3 regions of the Psychrobacillus sp. FSL H8-0483 genome follow, and region 2 is predicted to be linked to each of the others. Evidence: riboswitches for the same ligand, from Rfam matches in the RefSeq annotation. Region 2 holds a riboswitch; each other region holds the start of a gene.

Region 1 (4,651 bases), 1.3 Mb from region 2:
TCTGACTCTCCTTGTATATCCTCTACAAAACCGACAGCAGCATATTCATCTCCATCGACAGTTAACAATCCTAGCACTTCCATTTCTTGCTCCTGGTCGTTTTCATCTAGCACTGTAATGATTGCACCAACTTCAATTTTCTCCAAATTCTCTTCCATTCCAATCTCCTCCTAAAATAATATCTTCAAACTTCCCTTTTAAACCTACATACGAATTATCTTACATTACAGGTTTTTTAGCAAAAATAAAAGAATCAAACCTTCATATTATATCAAAGTTTGACTCTTTTTATGCTGATGGATTGCATCATACAGTCCGTTATTCACTTATAATCGTGTTTGTTAGAGGAATTTATTCCTCCTTGTCCTTTTTCCCATTATTAGATTTCTCTTTGTCTTTATTTCCTTGTTGTTTGTTCTCGGCTTCTTGCTGTTTTACTTCAGCCTTTTTGGCTGATTCTTCCGCTTTAACCGCTGCTTCTTTTTGTTTTGCTTCCGCTTCTTGTTTCTTTTCTTCAGTCTTTTTAGTCGATTCTTCTGCTTCAGCTGCTGCTTCTTTTTGTTTCTCTTCCGCTCTTTGTTTCTTTTCTTCTGCTTTAGCTTCTGCTTCTTTTTGTTTTGCTTCCGCTTTTTGTTTCTTTTCTTCCGCTTTAGCTACTGCTTCTTTTTGTTTTGCTTCTGCTCTTTGTTTCTTTTCTTCCGCTTTAGCTACTTCTTTTTGTTTTACTTCCGCGTCTTCTTTCTTATCTTCCACTTTTACTGCTGGATGTACTTTTGGTGTAACAGGTGTCTTAATTTCTTTGACTTTAGGTAGTACTACTGTTGAAGCAGTTTCACCTTTTTTAGTCGAGTCTTCGTTTACCACATTTCCCTGTTCTTGAACTACTTCAGTCGCTGTTTCTGTTGGTTTTTCTTCTTCAGAAACTGTAGCATCAGACTCTCCTTCTTTGATCGGTTCTACAGGTTGGGTAGTTTCATTTTCTATTGTTTCTTCATTTGACTTTTTATCCATTTTCGCTAACTTCTTCTCAATCTTTTTAACCAATCTTTCCTGAGCTTTTAAAACATTTTTCGCAAGTGCTTCCTTTGCTTTAGGATTTTCTACTTTTTCGAAAGCAGCTTGTAAAGCAAGAAGATTTGATGAGAATTTTATTTCAAGTTCAGTATATATAGAATCTTCTTCCTGCTCGTCTTCTATGGCAACGTCTTCCTCCGTTGTACCATCTTCTTCGGTTGGAACTGCTTCTTCCGTACCTTCTTCATTCGTAGTACTATCTTCATCCGAAACTACTTCAGTAGAGTCTGTTTCTTCGTACTTAGATAACGCTTCATTTTGTTGATCAATCGCTAATTGAAGTGTTTCGATTGCTTTCTCTTCATCGCCTTGCTCAAATAATGCCGTTGCTTCAAGAATTCGTTCTTCAGCTAATGCTCCTAGTAACTCTGCTTCTTTCATTTCATCGAATGTGAAAGCCAACTGCACACTTTCCTGTAGTGTTTTAAGAAAATAGAAAAAATCTCCTGGTAATAATACAGGTTCTTCTACTTCTTCTGTTTCTTCCGTTACTATTGATTCTTCTTCAGTAACCTCGGATTCTACTACTGCACCTTCCACAACTAAAGTTGAAGCATCATTCGTATCCGCAAATGAAGGATTGACTCCTACAACAAGCACCAAGAATGCCACAACCAATGGTGTCAATACACCGTTTCGAAACTCTTTAAAAATGGACATAAAAAAAACTCCTCTCTCCTATTTAAAATAGAAATACAAGGAAGAATGGTGAATTAAACCTTTTTTAGTTATCATTCATATTCTTCGGCAGTCCAGCCACCATAACCATTCGGCGTTAGGTCTGAGACTTTGCGTCTTCATCTTTCAATGAATTTGCCTTTTTCGAATAGGACAAATGCCTGTCCTATCAAGATAATTATATATTACTAGATAATAGATATCTATCTTTTTTTACCATAATTTTCTGATTTAGAAATCATAAAAAATTGCACCTCTAATGTTAGTTTGTCTCTAACAATGAGGCGCAATATTAAATGTTTCTATTTAAGAGGAAAATTCATGACTAAATTACTGTTCATATAAGCTTGTTACTGAAACACTTTGTTTATTAGTTGGTTCATCAAGGGAATGGATAGTCGCTAATCCCTTATCTTTATCCACGTGCTCAATATAAATATTTTCTCCATTATAGGTTACATTAATCATATCTGTTGAAAAAACAATTTCTTCTGCTCGTTGTGCATTCATTGAAGCTACCTCCTTTTTCATTTTCAATACTTATTCTTTCCCCAAAATTCCTTGGATATACTCAACCCCAGCAATAGTGCTAAATTATAACAAATACACTATTCACTAAGCCTTTTCTTTATATCTCTCGAAACTAGTTTCAATGCTTTTTTTGATCCTCTATCCATGTCATGTTGAAATTTTCGTTCTTTATAACTTATAAATAAAGAATTCAAGTCGTATCCTTCTGGATATAAATCGGTTGCTTTTCCTTCTAGTTTCAACCTTTTTGCATTCACTTTTACCATTTCTTCTTTATAGAATACTAAAACATTATGGAGGTTATCTTTTTTCTCATATACAATTCCAAAATCATTTTGTTCTAAGAGTTTTACTCTGTCTCCCACTTCGAATTCATAAGTTGCTTCTTCTTTATGAGTATTCTGTATTAGCCTTTTTATCTTACTTTCTTTTACACGGTCTAAGTCATAATTCTTGTTGTCTATATAATGTTGTGCTTTTTGCAGTACCTTATCACGTAAATTCATTTTTTTAGAAATCCAAAGTGCATTACTGTCTCCTGACTTACCGATTAATAATTTATACATTGGTTCTAATACTTCACTGTTGAATTGCATAGCAGCATTCATAAAATCACTATGAATTTCGGAGTAACGTTTAATCTCCCCGTAATGAGTTGTCGCAACTGTTATACATCCCATTTGATAAAATTCTTCGAGGATGGCAATAGCTAGAGCAGCGCCTTCGTTGGGTTCAGTACCACTTCCGATTTCATCGAAAAGAAGAAGTGTGTTATTCGATGATGCACTCATAATTTCTGAGATATTTTTCATATGAGAGGAAAAAGTACTGAGTGAATTTTCAATGCTTTGATTGTCTCCAATATCAACAAATAGGTTATCAAAAACTGCTATTTCCGTACCTTGATCGGCTGCAATATGAAAACCTGACATGACGGCTAGTGTTAGTATTCCAATTGTTTTCAGTACCACCGTTTTACCACCAGCATTAGGTCCCGTAATAATTAAACTACGATAGTCTTTTCCGATCTCAAAGTCTAATGGCACAATATTTCCTGACAAAAGAGGATGCTTACAATTTTTCAATTGGATATAGCCATGATTATTTAGCTTTGGCTCAATACCATCTATCCTTTTACTAAACTTTGCTTTTGCAAAGATCATGTCATACTGCCCAATTATTTCAATATTGATGTTGATTTGTCTCGTTTCCTCGAGAATACTACCTGAAAGAGTGGCTAGAATTTGATACTCCTCCATCGATTCTTCTGCTTTCAAAGTTGCTAATTCCGCATTGAACTTTGAAATTGCAGCTGGTTCAATAAATACAGTGGACCCTTTAGAAGAGACTTCAATAATCGTTCCAGCAACTTGATTTTTATAAGAGGCTTTTATAGGAACCGTAAAACGGTCATCTTTTTTACTAATAAAGAATTCTTGAATATATTCCTTATTGGCACTACTCTTCAAAAATTTATTTAATCGTTCTTCTATTTTTTCTTCTGTCTTCGCAATATGATTTCGAATTCGCTTTAGCTCTTTACTAGCTTCCGAATCCACTCTATTACCTCTAATGGAGTGATTAATTTCTTCTTCAATACTTTGAAATTCCATCATCGAATAAGCATAGGAATGTAAGACAGGAGCAAAAAATTCTTTCCCCATCATAAATTTCTTTATTACTCTACAGCCTCTTAAGAAATCAGATATAGCTACTAACTCGGATGGACCGAGAATCATTCCTTTTTCTAGCTTCTCCATCTGATGGCTTATATTTGAAATACCTTTAAGTGGCAGATGACTTTCTGCATCCAATAAACTTCTTGCCTCGGATGTCTCATTTAGTCTATTTTTAACAACCTTACTATTTGTGCTTGGTTGTAGTTTATCAAGTAAGTCTTTTCCTAAACTACTGACACAATGGGATTTCACCATTTCTTTTAGTTCGTTATATTGTAATTTTTCATATGTCATTGTATTCATGTGTAATCCTCCTTCAATAATGAAAAAAAATGCCCACAAAGATTCCTCCTACCTTTCCATTTGACGGATAAAAAATGGAAACCGTAAAATGGGTAGAAAGCTCCTGTGGGCATAAGCCTTGTTCGTCACAAGGCATTTTTATCGTCAACATAAGTATGTGGTCATAGAGAATGAAAAAGAGCGTGACAGGACAAATCCCGCCACGCTCTTCGTCAACACATAATGTTAAACGAATATATGGAAAAGGAAGCAGTCTTAAGGTAGGTATTCGCAATGTGATGAAACACTGCGAAACAAGGCAATCTTAATAAACTGGAATAAAACCAGTTATTCAAAGCCTTATTAAACTAAATAGTATTAGTTCATACCTACTTCTGACATACTTC
Region 2 (4,651 bases):
TTAGCTTTACAGCAGGATAACTTGTTTGTAGGAGGTGAAGCATTTTACTGAAAAAAATAGCTGTGATTTTGCTGGTGATTGGATTGTTTTTCATTAGATACGCCGGTGTGTATGCTTTAAAGCAAGGTGTTGTTCTCTATACAGGGACTGTTTATCCCGGTAAAATGATCAAATTCTGTTATCCAGACATGGGATACCGTTTTTACAGGACTGGACAAACTGCAAAATGGTGATACGATCATCGTAAAAATGCAGCATGGTAACTTTACATATGCCATTGTGGATGAAAATAACACAACCGTCATCGGTTCTACAGCACCGGAAGGAATGCTTACTTTATCCACATGCTATCCATTCGGGAATATTGGAAACGCGCCAAACCGAAGTGAAAAGAAAGGTGGGTAAAACTTGCACTACAACAAAAGCCTATACCCTTTTCTTAACCTCCAGCTTCTTTCTTCCCTGATTAAGATAAATTAATAGATGAACTTGAAACAGCTCTAAGGGACTTCTTAGAGCTGTTTTAGACTGTAGAAAAGCGAAATTTACTTGAATCTTACAGTCTATTATTAATAGAACAAGGTATTGTTATTCAAATAAGTTCTTGAAATCAAAATGAGCCCTGTTGTCTATTTAATTTTTCCAGGAAAAATTAAATAACTAATACATGCCTACAATCTGTGCAGTAGAACTGAAATTTTTAAAAATTTGAATATTACAAATACAAAACAAAGGTAGACAATCCCTTCCGTTTTCCGACAAAAATAGAACCTACAAAACCGCGCAAAATGACGTTAAAATTGGTGTAATTTGGCTATACTGAATTCTGTAAAGTAATAAATATTTCGGAAACTGTGAAGTACGACCTGTATTTGGGCACCTGGGACGTATGGAGTTATTGGTGCAACCGGCCTGATTAAACTTGGACATTTTGTTCAATTTAATTAGGCCTTTATTATGTATTCAGGAGGAAACGTATTGAAACTGATGTTTGTTCAATCCGCACTTTTTGTATCCATGATTTTACTTCTATTGCAGAGCACTAGTTTACAACTGCAGAAATAAAAAGTGATGCAACAATAACCATGGTTTTAGAGAATAGCGCACTTGTTGCAATAACTTATGGGGAAAATAAGACACTTAAGGTCACAAATAATACTGATAAAACCATTAAAAAATTGAATTAATGGGGGAATCAGTAAAAGAGATTGTTAATATGGAAGAATCAGATTCCGATGTCATGGCAGGAGAAATAAAAGAATTTGCTTTAACTGGTAGTCCTAAGGAGTTAACAGGCAAAGTTATTAAAATAACAGCAAGTTGGAATGGAGGCAGTGCAGAAATTACATCCATGTTTCCGAAATTCGCAGAAGATAAAATGCTTTTAGTACTAAATGAAGAAGAAAAATATTTAGGGTGTGAAAAAGAGAAACATTCAGAACTAGGTGAAGAAGTAGAAGTTCCCAAAATAGATGAAGGAGATAAGACTCCAGTATTATGTGAAGAAGAAAATGCTCCACACCAAGTTGAAGAAGTGCTTCCGGTATTAGGTAAAGAACAAACTGTTCCAAAAGAAATTGGGAATCAACTAGAACTAGACTTAATAGAAATACATTCAACTCCAAAAATTACTGAAGAACCAATTACACCAGAAATTGCAGATGTACAATAAAAGGGGAGAGCAAAATTGGGAGGAATCTTTGCTAATTTCTATAGGGAAAACAATACGAAACTTACTTTCATCCTATTACCACTGCTAATAGTATTTGTTGCAATATCTGTCTATTCTCTGTCGCGACCTGTAACAACTACTAACCAAATCAATGGTAACACCTCTCAAATTGAGACAGTCTATGATTACAAGGCGACAATTACACCAAATGTCCTATATCAAGTAGAATCCATTCGAAATAGAAGTCGAAGTGCGAACAAAGGTGCAGAAAGTGATCCAGCTTATGCACTGGACTAGTCAAGTTTATTCTTTCATAGAAAAGAATCCTTCCAGCAAACCGCATCTGGTGCTTGTTTATCGATATATTTCACTTATCTTAACTTCTTGCTTTTTTTTGTTAGGACCGCCCCAATCGCCATTTGTTTTTAAAGTCGGGTTGGTTGTATCACTTGGTGTAGCAGCTTGGATCTTAACGGACTTACAAAGAAAATATGTAGGGAATAGTAAGGTATTAAAAACGATTGTCTTAACCGAAACAATTGGTTTGACTTTATTACTCATCCCTACAGGTGGTATTGAAAGTCCGTTTATATGGTATGCGCTGAATCCTGTATTGGCAGCTGCAAGTTTTCTAACGCCTTTGTTCTGTTGGGGAGTATTGACCTTCTATCTAAGTAGTGCGACTTTCATTGCTTCTTCTCTATTCCGCATAGACAATATGGTAACGATTTTAGAAGAAAATTCTTATATTTATTTAGTCTGTTTATTAATTACATTGCTTGCAAGTTTGTTTTTGGGTCTAACGAAGGAGCTAGATGCAAAAGCTACTGAACTAATGCTCGTAAATAAAAAACTGTCGGAATCAAATGAAATGTATGAGAATACGTTAGAGCATATCATGTCTTTGTATCACTTAATGGATAACTTTTCAGCCGATAAAAACCCTGAAAAGTTAACAACAGATATCACATCTTCTTTAATTAATTGTACGCAAAAAGAATCTGCATTCTTTTGGTTAATAGATCTCCATAAACAGAAAAGCTATTTAGCAAATACAACGAGTATTCTAAACATGGAAGAGGAACTTAAGAAAGACTGGCACAATATTAGCCAAAAGAAAGAATCATTTATGGACAAGATTCACGATGAATACTTTTGGATGAAAGTAATTAGAACTTCTAAAAATGTTGGTGTTGTAGGAATTAATGTCAGCAGTTTCAGTGAAGTAAGAGATACTTTCTTATTAAACCGGACATTTGAGTTTATCGCAGAGCTCAGTGAAATCATGCTCGAGAGAATTCATATGGATAAAATGATGGATCAGCTAATCATTATTGAAGAGCAAAATCGTATAGCCAATGAAATACATGACAGTGTTTCTCAGAAACTATTTGGAATCGTCTACTCATTGCACAGCTTACAGAATAAAAGTCGGAATATTTCGAAAGAAGAGTTAAATAGAGAGTATCAATTTCTATCAAAGATAGCGAATTCGACCATAAAAGAACTAAGAGCAGCTATTTACCGACTAAGCTCAGTAAAAAAAGGAGATAAACCATTTCTGGTACTCCTAAAAAATTATTTAGAAGAGTATGCCAAGCTGAATGACGTGAGAATTGACTATCAAATAGAGGGAGATGAATCCTTCATTCCTCACGATCTAAAAACTGGACTCTATCGGGTCATTTGCGAGGCATGTGGAAATGCAGTTAGACACGGGAAATGTCATGTGATGGAAATAAGAGTTTCTTTACTAGAAGAGAAGACATTAGTAGTAATCCAAGACGACGGGATTGGAATTAATTTGCATAAACAGGAAGAAAAGAAGGAAAAAGGAATAGGCCTCTTTAATATGAAAAGTATTGTAAATTCGTTTAATGGAACATTCTCGATAGAAGGGATACCAGGTATGGGAACAAAAATACAAATTGATATTCCACATGTAAAAATGCTAAAAAAACAAGAGGTGCTAGGATAATGAAAGTAGTTATTATTGATGATCATCCTTTAATAAGAAAAGGTCTAAAATCATTATTTTCGTTAGATGGATCAATGGAGGTACTTGGTGAGGCAACGAATAGTAGGGATGCCTTAAATCTTTTAAACATGGTCAAACCTGATATTGCGATAGTGGACCTTCGATTAGGGGAAGAGTCAGGCCTAGAACTTATAAAAGAGGCAATTCGAAAAGGAATCGTGTGCAAATTTGTTGTGCTAACTTCATCAGCAGAAGAAGAAGACTTTAAGCTAGCAAAAGAAATAGGAGTAGACGGTTACTTGTTGAAGGAAGCCCTTCCGGAGGAACTTTTACATGCTCTATCCATGATTAGCAAAGGAAGAAAATATTACGATCCAGGAGTACTCGATTTAGTGATGAAATCAAACACATCTCTCCAAGATGATGAGCATATCGAACAGTTAACCCCAAAAGAGAAGGAAATACTAATAGAACTAGGCAAAGGTCATTCCAACAAGGAAATCTCCAAGACCTTATATATCACCGAATTCACCGTGAAAAAACACGTAAGCCAAGTATTCGCAAAACTAGGTCTAGCCGACAGAACCCAAGCAGCCTTATACGCCAACGCAAAAGGTTTAGTCAAGTACGTCATAAACTCATAAAAGAGTGTTTTGTTGCAGAAGTGTTACTGGTGCCTGGCACCAGTAACACTTATGTCATAATAGAGGAAGTCCTGCGAAGAGAAATCTTTGTGGGACTTTTTTGGGTTTGAAGTAGATAAATTGGTCTATCTAGGACACTTATTTCGATATAAAACATTGTAAAGGAATAGTAAATGTAGGTAAAAATGATTAAGAAATTGTAAATTTGACCTATTTATATATTGGTAAATGTTAGAATGGTTTTTGCAAGAGTATCAGATAACTAGGAGGATGGGAAATGAAAGAAAGCAAGAAACTACGACAAAAGACGTATAAAGCGGTGCTGGCAACAACATTGGCTGCTGGAACACTTGTCGC
Region 3 (4,651 bases), 1.4 Mb from region 2:
AGTTGTCCTAGAAGCCGCATTACAAGCCGGTATTACGATATTTCAATTAAGAGAAAAGGGTGAAAATGCACTTACTGGGGATGCCTATGTACAATTTGCACGTAAATGCCAAAAATTATGTCACGATTACAGAGTGCCATTTTTAATAAATGACGATGTAGAGCTTGCTTTAAAGCTTGATGCTGATGGGATTCATGTTGGTCAGGATGATTTAAATATTGAACTGTTTCGTAAGCGTGCAGAAAATAAAATCATCGGTGTTTCGGTGCATACAATGGAAGAACTGGAGAAGGCGGTTTTAAATGGTGCAGATTATGTTGGGATTGGACCCATTTTTGAAACATCATCAAAAAAAGATGCAAAACCACCAGCAGGGGTTGCATTTTTAAAGAAAGCGAGAACCGACTATCCGAACGTCCCCATTGTAGCAATTGGTGGTATTTCACCATCAAACAGTAGTATCGTACGTCAAGCCGGGGCTGATGGTGTTGCAGTTGTTTCTGCCATTAGTCTAAGTGAAGATATTTGGAAGACTGTTAGCGAAATTTAATGTGAATTTTCTCTGTTAATGCAAATACAATTTGTTAGAAACATGTAACTTCATTATTTTTCTAGTAGGATGTACAAATATTGGGAATTTTATGTAATTGTAAATCCATCAAGAAATCGAGTAGATTTGGAAAAGTTTAACCTTTTTTCTTTTGCATTTTCTATTATCAGCAAATATTGCAATAAAGGCACCGGGCAAAACAGTCATCCATAAAATGAGATCCATTTTTATCATCTCCAATCGTTAATCTTATTAATATACGCCAGATGATATATGAAGATAAATATAAAAAGCTAGGATCAACTATAGCAAGAACCTAGCCAATTACTTAAACCCATCAACATCTTATGTGTTGCCACATACACTCAACACATGTGGAATGCTGTGCGTTGCTAAAATTGAGTAAATAAAGAGCAGAAGTTCGAGAATCAAAAAGATTCTCGAACTTTCGTTTTTTTTTTTTTTCATTTCAATACGAAAAATGTTATTAAGAGTGAGGCGATAAATTCGCCAAAGTTTATGAAAAGGATTGACTCTAAATTACAGGGGATATGGGCATTAAATGTCCAACAGGTGATGAAATGGTACATAACTACTCAGGTGAGATAATACAATTTGATATAAAATATAAAAAGCGGACAACCATAGGCATTACTATGGATCACTATGGAAATATTGAAGTTCTTGCTCCGAAAGGGACACCAGACGAAAGAGTTATTCAATTATTAGAGGACAAATGGGAGAAGGTCTACGAACATGGTGAGAGCTTTCTTTATTTAGGAGACACCTATCCAATAAGGATTTATCATGATATAAATATTACGCAAGACCATGTGGTGTTAGAAGGAGATTTCCATACTTTTTTGCTTGGAAAATAGGTGGTAGTGGAAGAATAAAATCAAATAGAAATCGTGCCATTGGTAAGTGAGATTCTTTTTTTAAAAATATGCCTCTAATTCTTTTTAAAGCTGAGAAGAGTGGAATGGAAAGTGAAATGAAAGAAAATAAATAGAGAATATTGACCTAATGTTAGTTCGACTTTATAATTATATTTATGTAATATATTAGAAGAAACTTTATAACCTCATAAAATAAATATATGAAAGATCAAGGCAAATTCATCGAAAGGTGAATACGCAAAGCTATAGGGACTAAAGTTGAAAGACTATGTTAGCCAGTTACCGATTTCTGTTTATTGAAAAGTAGACTAAATGGTATTAGATTAGTCTATTTTTTTTATTTATTGAATGTACAGAGAAGTATGAAAGTTGTCCAAAAAGAACAGATTTTTTATGGTAATGTGGGGTAATGATAATGGGAATACTATATTTTTCTTTAGGTCTAATTGCGGGAATAGTAATTCTCCAAATTTACATAAAGTATGAAAAAGTTAAATGGAAGACGAAATTTGAGAATGAAAAGAGAATTTTTCAATTAGTAGAAAGTTCAAAGGATCTTATCTATTATTATGAAGTCAAGCCAAAATATAAATTTAGATATACTAGCCCTTCGATTGAACAAATGTTAGGAGAGGGATTAGTAGAGAAAGGGTATCAAAATCCGTATCTCATTTTTGAACTCATCCATCCAGATGATTATGACGTGTTGTTTAGAAAAATTAATGGGGATGGGGATTATAGTAAGCCATTTATACAACGTTGGAGTGATGATAAAGGTCAGTATAAATGGTTCGAGGAATATGCAACTCCTATATATAAAAATGGAGAAATGGTAGCAATAGAAGGGATTTTAAGGGATATTACTGAAAAGGTAAAGCTACAACAGGAGTTAAAATATCAGATTAGCCATGATGCTTTGACAGGCATATACAACCGAAACTATTTTGAGGAAAATATGGAGAAATACAACAAACATTTAGATACATCTATAGCCATTATTTTATGCGATTTGGATGAATTGAAGTATATGAACGATAATTATGGTCACAAAAAAGGTGATGTTTATATACAAGAATATGCAAAACTATTAAAACAATATTTCTCAGATAATACGATTGTTGCAAGGATTGGTGGAGATGAATTTGCAATCATCGTTTTAAATCCGAGTAAAGAACAGGTTGAATATCACTGTGAAAAGCTCACTAATAAGATTAGTGAGTATAATATAAACAGCAAAGACATTAAAATCAAAGTATCGATGGGGTACGCTTTTTCGGGACATTCTATAGGAAACATGGAGAATCTATTAGCTAAAGCCGATAAAAATATGTACCGAGATAAAAATAAGAAAAAGAGTCAAAATTTAATTAGCTCATAAAAAGGTAATATTAGATAGAGGGGTTTGGTTTTCTAATTTATAGAAGATGAACAGATTTAGAAAATTAATCTATTAGATTTATAATGTACTGCCTTAAGTCGAAACTGTAGTGTTGTGGTATGTCAACACTATGTGCAATACTTTATTCTAACTCGCAACGTAGGAATGCGGGTTGATGAGGTTTTTTTTAGCAATACATTATTAGGGTTGTACAAGTATAATTAGACAGTTAAATGAAAAAGCAGATGGTTTAGAAGTACGATAATGTACTTCTAAATAATCTGCTTTTGCTTTTACATTTCCCATATAAATCAGCTACTATTGTGGGAGGAAATTGATCAAAAGTATAAAATGAAATCGTGATTTTTTGATTACCCTTCCTTAGCGAAAAATATCGTTCAATAACAATGTCATTAAAAAGAGTGAAAATGCCAACGATATTTTCTTTCAACATGAAAATATCGTTAAAGAGGACATTGTGTGAAGATAAATTAATGAAGCTAGGTTATACTTTAAAAATGATTTAATACCTTTAGCTCGCAGACATTTATGGAATGTCCACAGATATTCCTAACCTTATTAGATACCGGTGGACTTAATCTATTAATTATTAAACATGGCATAAGTGTTAAAGAAATAGAAACATTTTAGTTATTAATTTTGGGAAGAGCGTTTGATTATGTACCCATAATGAGAGGATTTGAATTTAAATATGACAGAAAATTTTTGGGAGCATTTACCGAAACCGTTTTTTGTACTTGCACCAATGGAAGATGTGACGGATGTTGTTTTTCGTCATGTAGTAAGTAAAGCAGGTAGACCGGATGTATTTTTCACAGAGTTTACAAACTCAGATAGCTATTGTCATCCAGAGGGCATGAAAAGTGTGCGTGGCCGTTTGATTTTTACAGAAGATGAACAGCCAATGGTGGCACATATTTGGGGGGATAATCCCGAATATTTCCGTCAAATGAGTATTGGCATGGCAGAGCTAGGATTTAAAGGTATCGATATTAACATGGGCTGCCCAGTACCGAATGTGGCAACAAGAGGGAAAGGTAGTGGCCTTATTCTGCGTCCAGACGTTGTGGCAGAACTTATTCAAGCAGCAAAAGCGGGAGGACTGCCTGTAAGTGTGAAAACAAGACTTGGCTATAACGATGTAAATGAGATGGAGGAGTGGCTAACGCATATTTTTAAACAGGATATTGCGAACCTTTCTATTCATTTACGTACAAGAAAGGAAATGAGCCAAGTAGATGCGCATTGGGAGCTAATTCCGGAAATCAAAAAGTTACGTGACCGTATTGCACCAAATACGCTAATAACAATCAATGGGGACATTCCTGACCGTCAAACTGGGCTGCAGCTTGCTGAACAATATGGTATTGATGGCGTTATGATCGGGCGAGGTATTTTTAAAAATCCGTTTGCTTTTGAAAAAGAGCCAAAAGAGCATAGCAGTAAAGAATACCTTGATCTTTTAAGACTGCAGCTTGATCTTCAAGATCAATATGCGGAAGCACTGCCACGTTCAATCACAGGGCTTCATCGCTTTTTCAAAATTTATGTCAAAGGATTCCGTGGAGCTGGTGAATTAAGAAATCAATTGATGAACACGAAATCAACAGATGAAGTGCGTGCATTGCTTGATAACTTTGGAAGAGAATGTTGATGGGACGGGGACAGTGAAATGATGTAACTCTCAAAAAGTTAGAGAAATGAATCACATCAACTCATGTGTACTTATTTTATTCAGTTTGAAATTCCTTTGAAACCGGCAACTTTTTTTTGATTTGATAAAGTCTGTTTTCTGAAAGAAAT

What was found. Region 2 has a riboswitch for cyclic di-GMP ahead of MHB48_RS03645 (hypothetical protein). Riboswitches for the same ligand answer to the same signal wherever they lie in the genome.
Region 1: linked by a shared signal. The riboswitch ahead of MHB48_RS17475 (DUF5667 domain-containing protein) and the one ahead of MHB48_RS03645 (hypothetical protein) in region 2 are both predicted to bind cyclic di-GMP.
Region 3: linked by a shared signal. The riboswitch ahead of MHB48_RS17060 (sensor domain-containing diguanylate cyclase) and the one ahead of MHB48_RS03645 (hypothetical protein) in region 2 are both predicted to bind cyclic di-GMP.

What each region holds. Positions count from the first base shown of each region.
Region 1 covers NZ_CP152052.1:3,599,736-3,604,386, forward strand. The annotation lists gene MHB48_RS17470 (DUF1292 domain-containing protein) at 1-146, opposite strand, end outside; gene MHB48_RS17475 (DUF5667 domain-containing protein) at 352-1,734, opposite strand; cyclic di-GMP riboswitch class I at 1,818-1,902, opposite strand; gene MHB48_RS17480 (small acid-soluble spore protein H) at 2,083-2,262, opposite strand; gene MHB48_RS17485 (endonuclease MutS2) at 2,361-4,265, opposite strand.
Region 2 covers NZ_CP152052.1:783,541-788,191, forward strand. The annotation lists gene MHB48_RS03640 (hypothetical protein) at 241-405, shown strand; cyclic di-GMP riboswitch class II at 839-922, shown strand; gene MHB48_RS03645 (hypothetical protein) at 1,217-1,672, shown strand; gene MHB48_RS03650 (hypothetical protein) at 1,688-1,969, shown strand; gene MHB48_RS03655 (ATP-binding protein) at 1,956-3,650, shown strand; gene MHB48_RS03660 (response regulator transcription factor) at 3,650-4,294, shown strand; gene MHB48_RS03665 (choice-of-anchor I family protein) at 4,572-4,651, shown strand, end outside.
Region 3 covers NZ_CP152052.1:3,491,576-3,496,226, reverse strand. The annotation lists gene thiE (thiamine phosphate synthase) at 1-550, shown strand, start outside; partial or broken gene MHB48_RS17065 (M48 family peptidase) at 1,132-1,401, shown strand; cyclic di-GMP riboswitch class I at 1,652-1,736, shown strand; gene MHB48_RS17060 (sensor domain-containing diguanylate cyclase) at 1,865-2,827, shown strand; gene MHB48_RS17055 (tRNA-dihydrouridine synthase) at 3,540-4,502, shown strand.